Regions from separate parts of the Desulfitobacterium elongatum genome, predicted to be linked through region 1. Evidence: riboswitches for the same ligand, from Rfam matches in the RefSeq annotation. Region 1 holds a riboswitch; each other region holds the start of a gene.
The links. A riboswitch is a leader RNA that binds a small molecule or an ion and turns the genes downstream of it on or off. The one in region 1 is predicted to bind cyclic di-GMP.
Positions count from the first base shown of each region.

Region 2: it holds a riboswitch for cyclic di-GMP, as region 1 does, so the genes downstream of both, ACZ42W_RS08465 (DNRLRE domain-containing protein) here and ACZ42W_RS16475 (hypothetical protein) in region 1, are expected to answer to the same signal.
Region 3: it holds a riboswitch for cyclic di-GMP, as region 1 does, so the genes downstream of both, ACZ42W_RS08370 (methyl-accepting chemotaxis protein) here and ACZ42W_RS16475 (hypothetical protein) in region 1, are expected to answer to the same signal.

Region 1 is NZ_AP038772.1:3,482,052-3,485,331, forward strand. It holds gene ACZ42W_RS16470 (sigma factor-like helix-turn-helix DNA-binding protein) at 432-848, opposite strand; gene ACZ42W_RS16475 (hypothetical protein) at 1,149-1,364, opposite strand; cyclic di-GMP riboswitch class I at 1,438-1,525, opposite strand; gene ACZ42W_RS16480 (helix-turn-helix transcriptional regulator) at 1,759-2,175, shown strand; gene ACZ42W_RS16485 (ImmA/IrrE family metallo-endopeptidase) at 2,218-2,739, shown strand; gene ACZ42W_RS16490 (hypothetical protein) at 2,766-3,032, shown strand; gene ACZ42W_RS16495 (heavy metal translocating P-type ATPase) at 3,253-3,280, shown strand, end outside.
Region 2 is NZ_AP038772.1:1,778,609-1,781,888, reverse strand. It holds gene ACZ42W_RS08465 (DNRLRE domain-containing protein) at 1-1,592, opposite strand, end outside; cyclic di-GMP riboswitch class I at 1,829-1,913, opposite strand; gene ACZ42W_RS08460 (gluconokinase) at 2,055-3,280, opposite strand, start outside.
Region 3 is NZ_AP038772.1:1,754,061-1,757,340, forward strand. It holds gene atoS (two-component system sensor histidine kinase AtoS) at 1-588, shown strand, start outside; gene ACZ42W_RS08365 (sigma-54-dependent transcriptional regulator) at 605-1,996, shown strand; cyclic di-GMP riboswitch class I at 2,027-2,110, shown strand; gene ACZ42W_RS08370 (methyl-accepting chemotaxis protein) at 2,198-3,280, shown strand, end outside.

The DNA.
Region 1 (3,280 bases):
ATTCGACACTACTTCCCGAAGCGAAAAAGCCTTACAGCTCTAAGGGCGGCAGCATAAACGGTTTGCCGGTTGAGCAAACGCCATAGGTTTCTCACCTCTCCCAGGATCTCTGGAAGCCGCCCCCATTGCTTGAGTCTGTGGCTGGACGGAAGTAGCATTATCACTGTCCATTTCATTGCGAAACAGTCCACCACGGACTGTTTTATGACCAGGCGTTCCCGCTCGTCACCTTCGATGCCATCGGTTCGACGGATGAAATTCATCCGCAGGCAGTCTTGGCGCGCCCGTCAACGTCGCTGCCGCTTTTCACACGGCTGGACAGCTCATGTATTTATGCTGCCGGATATGATATTCTCAAAGAGCAACAAGGGAATAAAAAAATCCCCTCACTTCTTTAGGGAAAAAAGTGAGGGGTTGCACGGAAAAACTTTTTACTTTTCCATCATTTTTTTTAATTTCTTAAGTATCTTGGTCTTGCGGTCGTGTATTGTCATCGATGGAATACCGGTTTCCTTCGACATCTGACGCTCGCTTTTACCCTGAAGATAAAGCTCTGCAATGACCATTTTTTCAGACTCATCTAGCATTTTGATGCATTGGCGCAGTTTTACGATCAACATCTCGGTTATGATCCTCTCCTCCATAGAATCCGTTGCGGCAAAGATTATGTATTCTACAGAGATGCCTTTCTCATTGCAGCCTTCAAGCGAGATATTGTTTTCCTCCGCAAGCTTGTCCAGGTACTTTTCCCTATCCCGACTTTGGTAATAGGCTTTATAGACCTCTTTAGTCACTGGGATGCGCTTGCCCCTAACGAGCAAGCAATAATTTTCAACATGGTTATCCATATAGCTTGTCCTCCATTTCGTGAATTTGAAAATCCGGAAATGAAGAACAAGCGGAGGAGATCGGCAGCAAGCTGCTGTTTTGTTATTGCATAAAATAAAAGCCACTGGTTTTGCTCCTTTCTGGGGAGCCAAACGAGCAGCTTCTTCGGAATGCAGAACCGGCCGGGCCTGACGCATAGCAATAGTGCTACTCGTCAGGCTCGGCCGGCACCTTTATAATCACTCCGCATTAAGGGGAGGATAGCGTCAAGCGCTGGAATCGAATATAGATGTATTATTTATTCGGTTGTATAGCCTGTACTATTTCATGGAATCAGAGGTCTGTTTACTTCCATAAACCTCGTTATTGTCCAGCATAATCGAAACCTGTGATTTACACAGGTGGCATTTTAAGCTGAGTACATCGCTTTCGGCCTTACTCGTTTCAGCCACCAGAGCCAAGGCCTCAGCATTTCCACTGTAATCAGCAATTCGGCGTCCGCAATTCGGACATTTGAGCTTTATCTTTTTCACCATCTCGTACCCTCCTGCATTATTTTCTCTATCAATACAAATGCCTGCTCTTAAAAAAGGGCAGGCATTCGCAAAGATCGGCAGCCAGGCTGTCATAGCGCGGCAAACGCTTTAGACCCTCGGCTTTGCGTCCCTGCCTTTAGACAGGTTTGCCCTTAACTTTATTTATATTTAGCTGTCAGAGTAATTAAAGCCGTCATGCGCTTTGCAGACGGTAATTTTCCGGCAATCCGCTGGGTTCAATCACTTTACACAGAGAAATAACTCTTGACACTATGTGCAACATGAATTATTATAAATATGCAGGTTATCTGCATATTTGAATTATATGCAATTTACTTTCACTTGTCAATATACAATATGAAACTTACCTGCTTATTATAGGAGGGCGGTCTACATGAAATTCGGAGAAAAAATAAAAAATGCCCGCGTCGCAAAAGACATGACGCAGGCGGAACTGGCGCAGGCGGTGGGAGTATCTCTCCGTACAATGGTCAGCTATGAAAACGGAGATTGCTATCCTAAGAAACGCGAGGTATACGGTAAGCTGGCTGCAGCTTTAGGTGTTGAGGTGAATTATCTTCTGACCGAGAACGAGGAGTTTATAAATGCTGCCGGTGAAAAATACGGCTACCGTGGAAAGAAGTATGCTCAACAGCTTGTCACAGAAGTTAGCGGACTGTTTGCCGGCGGCGATATGGACGACGAGGATCTGGACGCCGTTATGAGAGCAATCACTGACTCTTATTGGATAGCCAAGGAGAAAAACAAGAAATATACACCAAAGAGGTACCGTAAAGCCGACAAGGTGTAGTCCGTTATTTGGGACTGCTGCTGTGATAGAATTAGCATGGGGGTGAATTCATTGAACAAGGGGCACATTTATGAATCAGCTGAAAAATATGTCAGACGTTTCGGAACGCGCGATCCTTTTGCCATAGCAGACGGGCTGGGCATCGAGGTTCTGTTACGCAATGACTTCACCAAGCTGAAAGGGCTTTACCGCGTGATTCAGCGCAACCGCTTCATCTTTTTGAATGATAATCTGCCGAAGCAAGTACAGACCTTGGTTTGCGCCCATGAACTCGGACATGACGCACATCATCGGGATCTTGCCGATGATAGTCCGTTCCGTGAATATGTTCTTTATTCCATGAATACGCGCCCGGAGTATGAGGCCAATTTGTTTGCGGCTTCACTGCTTCTCCCAGATGACGAGGTTCATGAGTATGCCCGTGAAGGCTATGACGTTGTCCAGATCGCAGCCATGATGAACACGGATATTAACCTCATGCTGATAAAGATGGGAGATATGAACTCCAGAGGCTATTCTTTCAATACAGCTTATACCCCACGGTCAGATTTCTTAGGCCGATAACCGCCTTTCTGAGGAGGAATACAGACATGGCTGATACTAAAGTCTATGTGCCTGTCGTGGCCGCCTTTGACAAGGACGGTTTATTATTGCCGCTCGAACTGACCTGGAAGGACGGCTGCACATATATCATTGAAAGGATTCTTAACGTCCGGCCAGCGGCGGCAATGAAAGCCAGAGGACAAGGCGACCAGTATACAATCAGCGTCAATGGACAACAAAGCTTTCTGTTTTTTGAGAGAAACGCCTCGATTACCGGAAACAATATCGGACGCTGGTTAGTTGAACGGCGATAAAGATAATATTTACGAAAGCCCTTCTTACACTATGCGAGAGGGGCTTTTATTTGAACGGTATTGTTATGTGCTTTCATTCGGATATCTCAACGATAGTATATCTGAACGCACGTGCATTTAGATTTATTCATTTAATGAAATAATAGTTTTTTGCGTATATTTCCCCTTATTTTGGCTTAAAGTACTAGCAACATCTTAGCCTATAAGGGGATGGATTCTATTGTCTAACGCGCGTGATCAACTTACTT
Region 2 (3,280 bases), 1.7 Mb from region 1:
ATGTATTCCAAAATGGTGTGTGGCTTTGCCATCCCATCTGCGGTCAAGCCGATAAATTGAAGCAACCCATCATTGCTCGCTGCGGCATATGGGCGTAGATTAATTTCAGGTCTAATCAAGGGCATATCCGAGTCGATCTCTTCGCTATCCTCATACGTGATTTCGACATAGGGAGTTGGAAAAGAGGTGTTATCTGCTGAGGCAAAAACCTCTGCCTGCTCGGTCTCATAGGTATACCGCAGGACAACTCCATTATTGGGCGCTCCGCTATACCAATCCTTCATCAGCTGAGTCATATCCCAACCCACATACCCTACAGAGCCATCAATCGTCGTCTCCGTCTCATACTGGGTTTCCTGAGGCTGGTTATTCCAGGTTAGTCCCGAGATGGAGAAAGGTTGTTTTATACGTTGAAGTTCGATAGCCCTAGAGGTATTGCTCCAGCTGGTATATTTGTACATTTGGAGGGAAGCAGATTTGACTTCTTGGTCCTCACCAATATTTGGAAGATTGAATTTGAGGAACGTCCGAGTCCTTAAATGAGCTTCAATAAAATTTGCTATATTACCACTTTTGATTCCATCATCATAGCCGATATAGGAATAAGGATTATCTGTATAAACGTTTGGAGAACCTTGTTCCACGGTAGTATCCTGAAGCTGTTCGCTTCCAAGCGTAATTGAAGGATCAATTTTGACAGGATATGCGCGTTCTGGTGCTTCCAACCACTCTTTATCAGCTGTGATTATAATCTGATCTTTAGTAAAAAGATTTTTATCAAGCTGAATTTCGACCTTACCCGAAATTACTCCATTGCCATCGATCATGTACGGTGCAGACAACACCCATGATGGTGTAGTACTGCCCTTTTCATAGCCGAATATTGATCCACTCTCTTCCCTCAACTCTAAACCAGATGTGTCCACTGCAAAGCTAAACGTGTTTTTATCCACGTAATTATTAAGGATAATATCTTCTTTGACTTTCGTGTTGAGAACGGTATATTGGACATCAATTCCATCAAAGACATCATTGTAGAGAATAGCATTCTCGTTAATTGCGCTTTGGCTGTAATCCCCTTCTAACGGAATAAGATTAAGGGTAACATCGCCCTTTTCGACCTGAATCGGCAATTCCTTGTTTATAATTGCTGGAAAACGCACCTTATAATCATTTGCTTTATTTTCATAGACCGAACTCACATTTTCACCTTTAATGTTTGCTTTATCACTTGCTTCGCTGTCTGCTTCATTCTTTGATCGATTTTTACCTTGTTCGGCTACTAAATCGCCCTTTGCCTCTGTCTTCGAGGTTAGATTATTGCCCTTCACAGGCACTAAAGTGTTGTCAATGTCAAGTAAGGCCCCTGATGCATCTTTGAAATGAATTTTGTTAAGATAGAGAAAGGTTTTTTGTCCTTGATCATTTTTAAAGGTCTTGCTATTTTCAGTTCTTTTCTCGATGATTTCTTTCCCTTTGGCAATACTTAATTCGTGAGGTTTTTTCTTTTGACTAACTTGTGGAAGCTTTTTAGGCTTTTCTGTTTTCCCTTTAGCAAGGGAAACATCTTTTACTTTCTCCTTTAAGGGCAAGGATTACCATAATATTTTCCTTTTTCACCATTTGTACTAATGGAATTCCCTGCTAAGGCAAAATCTAAATATATGGTATTCCAGAGAAAACAAGTCATCAGTAGCACACTAATTACCTTCTTATTGAACTTCCCAAACATTTCTTTCCTCCAAATCTCTTTCTTTTTAATAAATAAAAAAAAGCTTTTCTCCTATTTGGGAGAAAAGCTAAAAACATAATTATAATTCTGCTCATAATCAGCAACTTGGCAATCATAGCTCTATAGCCTTAGACCCATAGCTTTGCGTCTCCACCTTTCAGTGGATTTGCCTATTAAATTAAAAAAATTCTGTTACAACTTGGTTGTTTAACCAACTTGTAACAGAATACCATACACCTTTAGCGAAATGTGTCGTAATAAGAAGATTAGATATAGATTTGCCTTTGCTGCGATATCTTTAAAGGCTTTTCTCTAAAGCAGCTTACAAGCTAACGTAGATTTTATCATAGAGTTCTTTGTACTTTATGTACTCTGAATTATATAATTCTACCTGTGCCTTTTGAGGCTTGATTACACGGTCCACCTTCATAAAACGCCTACTTTCGCTCAAAGCAGAGATTTTCCCTAAAGATAGCCAGGCAAGAAGAACAGCTCCAAAAGCCGATCCTTGCGGCTCACCGAGCGCTTCAAGTGGTTGATTTAGGACGTCTGCTACAATCTGTACCCACGTTGGAGAAGCCATAAATCCCCCGCCAATCCGAAGTGAAGTCACTTTTCCAGCCATCTCCTGAATCGGTTCGTAAACGCTTCTAATCCTGTAAGCCACTCCTTCCATAGCAGCCCGAGCAAAATGTCCTGGTCCATGAGCAAAGTCTAGCCCTATTAATGCTGCTCGGATATCGGAATTCCAATTTGGAGAGCGCTCACCCGTCAGAAAGGGCATAAGCATCAGTCCATCTGATCCAGTTCGCGTAGTAGCTGCAAGTTTTTCAACTTCTTCAAAACTAATTCCATGTAGCCAATTCTGGCGTACCCATTGTAACGTGAGTCCAGCATTGTTAATTGCTCCACCGACAACCCAAGCATTCGGTGACAGATAATAACACCACGTCCGTCCCAATCGATCTAAAGTGGGTTTATCCACCGTAATCCGTGCAGCTCCACTCGTTCCGATCATAACCGTAACCTCACCTGGGTCAATCGCTCCAGCACCTAAACTGGAGAGTACCCCGTCCCCCGCTCCGATGACCACTTTGACTTTCGAGTCCAAACCTAGTTTTATTAAAACTTCTTCTTTCAATCCTTCAAACACTGTAGTCGTTGGCACAATCTCAGAAAGTTGATCTGCTCGTACTCCGATGCGTCTTAAAATTTCTTCGTCCCAAGTCATCTGATGAACATTATAAAGTCCCGAGCTTGTCGCAATTGAGGTATCGACTACGTATTTACCAAACCAGCGGTAAAAAAGTAGCTCTTTTAAGGAGATAAAACGCTCAGTTTCTCCAAAGACACTCGGTTCAAACTGTCTGAGCCAGGCGAGTTTTCCAGGAAGATACATAGGGTGAAGTGGGCAACAGGTTCTTTGATAGAACTCTTCTTTCAGCCCTTCCTCTTTCCACGCTTCGATAATTCCAGTACTACGATTATCCGCCCAGATGATGCATGGCCTTAAAGGCTGTCCGCCTCGCATTGGGATTATCCCGTGGT
Region 3 (3,280 bases), 1.7 Mb from region 1:
GCGGAAATTCTCTTGGATGAAATACCTAGGGATAATCCATCAAGACAATTTGGCGATGTCATTGTTAGGGAGATCACCCGCTTAAACGGGATTGTAGAAGATCTACTTTACTTTGCCAAACCTTCAAAGGACTATATTTCTCAAATTGATCCGAATAAACTGGTTTCAGAGACGCTAGTATTGCTTTCTCCTAGTCTTAAAAAAGATTTTGTTGTATTAATTAAAGATTTTGAACCGGACGTTGGAATGATTTCAGTTGATGCTGGACTGATTAAGCAAGTATTAGTCAACCTGTTACTCAATGCTGCACAATCACTTCCGCCTCAGGGGGGAGAAGTAAGGGTCAGGACGAGGAAGGCTGATAAGGGGATCGTGATTGACGTAATAGATACAGGCTGCGGAATTAGTCCTGATGATTTACCGCGGATTTTTGACCCTTTTTATACAACTAAGGACAGGGGAACAGGTTTAGGATTAGCGGTGAGCAACAAGATTGTGGAAATCCATCATGGGCAACTTCAAGTTGAGAGTAAACAGGGGGTAGGAACCATCTTTAGTTTATTCTTACCATATACTACCGAAGCTTAAAGATTGGAGGAAGAATATGCCAGAAAAAACAAAGATTCTGATTGCCGATGACGAGCCGAGCTTGTGTATGGTGCTGGAAACAGTGTTGGGTAAAGCTGGTTATAAAGTAGACTCTGTCAATAATGGTACCGATGCTTTGGAAATGGCCTTAAGTGGAGATTACGGAGCTGTGTTATTAGATATCCGGATGCCACAATTGGATGGTCTTCAGGCTTTTTACGAAATACACAAACAAAAACCTGACTTGCCAGTGATTTTGATGACTGCTTATAGTACGGCAGAGATTGCTGTCGAAGCGATGAAACGTGGTGTTTTTGATTACGTCATAAAGCCTTTTAGCGTAGAGGAAGTAAAAATCTTGATTGCAAGGGCAATACGCATGTCGGATCTGAGTAAGGAAGTAGAGTATCTTACTCAAGAGGTTCAAGCTTTAAGCCAAGAGACTACTGGACCTTTCAGGTTGATCGGTGAGAGCTCTAAAATACAGGAAGTTTATAAGAGCATCGGCAGGGTGGCAAACTCCAAGGCCACTGTGCTTCTTTCTGGTGATAGCGGTACCGGCAAAGGTATGGTCGCAAGAACTATCCATTTTGTCAGTGAGCGCTGGCAAAAACCCTTCATCCAAGTGAATTGTGGATCTATACCTGAGGGCTTGGTGGAGAGTGAGCTGTTTGGACATGAAAAAGGATCCTTTACGGGTGCTATTAATCAAAAACCGGGTAAATTCGAACTTGCTGAGGGCGGCACAATCTTTCTTGATGAAATAGGTGAGCTGAACCTTAATTTACAGGTTAAACTTTTAAGAGTATTGCAGGAGCGGGAATACGAAAGGGTTGGTGGCAATCAGACTTATGTAACTAACGTTCGTGTTATCGCAGCAACCAATCGTGATTTGGTTAAGGAAATTGCCGCAAAGCGTTTTCGGGAGGACCTATACTATCGTCTTAATATTGTTTCCATTCATCTTCCTCCTTTACGTGAGCGCGGAGACGATATTATTTTGCTTGCAGAATATTTTCTCAAGCATTTTGCTGCGGAAGCACAGCGCGAGGGTATGTTTTTTTCCCCGGAAGTTATTAATGTTTTTCGGCATTACTCGTGGCCTGGCAATGTTCGAGAATTGGGAAATGCAGTTGAACATGCACTAATAATGAGTAACTCGAAGGTAATTGTACCTGAAAATTTACCCTCCCATTTAATTCCTGAAGAAACAGAGATAGAAAGTTCGCTTGAGGAAAGTACAGAAGCCTTTCGTTCATTACGTACTATTCTAGCAGAAGCAGAGAAAAACCATATTGTCAAAGCCCTTAGCGCTACGGGTGGCAATCGGGCCCATGCGGCTAAGTTACTACAGATCTCTCGACGCGCATTAATTTATAAAATTCAGGAGCATAATTTAAAAAACTAATATAAGGTCTATCCATTAAAAAAATATTTCCTGCGATAAAGGCAAACATGGCGAAAGCTATGGACGCAAAGCTATGGGTCTTCCACTTTGAGTGATGACTGCCAGGCTACCGACAGACGCTATCTTTGTCGCCATGCCCTAGGGAGTGTGGCGCTTTTTTATTAATAAAGGAGTGTTTTATTTGCGAAAGGAGTGTTTTATTTGCGCAGTATTAGGACAGTTTTCATTACATTTGTAGGAGTCATTCTCGTATTAACACTCGGTGTACTCACGCTCATTAATTACTTTAATACCAGAAACATAATTATGAGTGATCTAAACCAGGAGATGACTTTAACAACCCAAGGCGCGGCCAAGGATTTGGGTGCGTGGATTGGTGTTCGTAAGGGTGAATTGGAAACAATAGCGAATGCTCCAGTAATCTTAACTGGTGATCAGACAGCGATTAAGAATTATTTAAGTGCAGAGTTGAAACGTCTACCAGATTACAGTACATTTTGGGTATCAGATGAAAAAGGAAGTTGGTACTCACCCGCGGGGACAACAGGAAGCATTAGTGAACGAGATTATTATTCAAAATTGTTGAAAACCAGTCAAACGGTTATCTCAAATCCCCTCCTGGGTAAGGCTGATGGAAAAATGGCGTTTGTCATAGCAGTGCCGATTAAGCAAAATGGCAAGATCGTAGCGATTTTGGGTGGAAATGTTAAAATGGATGAACTTTCGCGCAGGGTAACTGAGATTAAAGTGGGGAAAACGGGCTATGCATCTTTATACCAAAGTGATGGTATGACGGTTGCCCACCCAAACCAAGACCTGGTGATGAAATATAATCCGATGCAGGATTCCGAACTTGATCCAACGCTTAAGGCAGGATATCAGAAAATACTTAAGGGGGAAACCGGTGAATTCCAGATCAAACTAAAGGGTGCGGACAACTTTTTAGCTTATGCACCAGTGCCCGGGGTTACCTGGGTCCTCTCCGTTACTGCTTTAACACATGAGTTTCTAGGCCCTTTGGTATCCCTTGCTTATTCCTCAGTTATAACTACAGCAATTCTTCTCTTGATAGCCATCCTTGCTTTGGTGGTCTTAACAAATCGGATAACCAAACCGCTTTCTAATTTACAAGCTCAGGCCGAACGGGTTGCTCAAGGCGATTTGAGCCAAATCGAGATGAATATTAAGGCCAAAAACGAAATTGGCCGCCTTGCCGAAGCGCTGCAGATGATGGTCAAGAATCTGCATTCTTTAGTGGGACAGGTTGCAATTTCTGCGGAACAC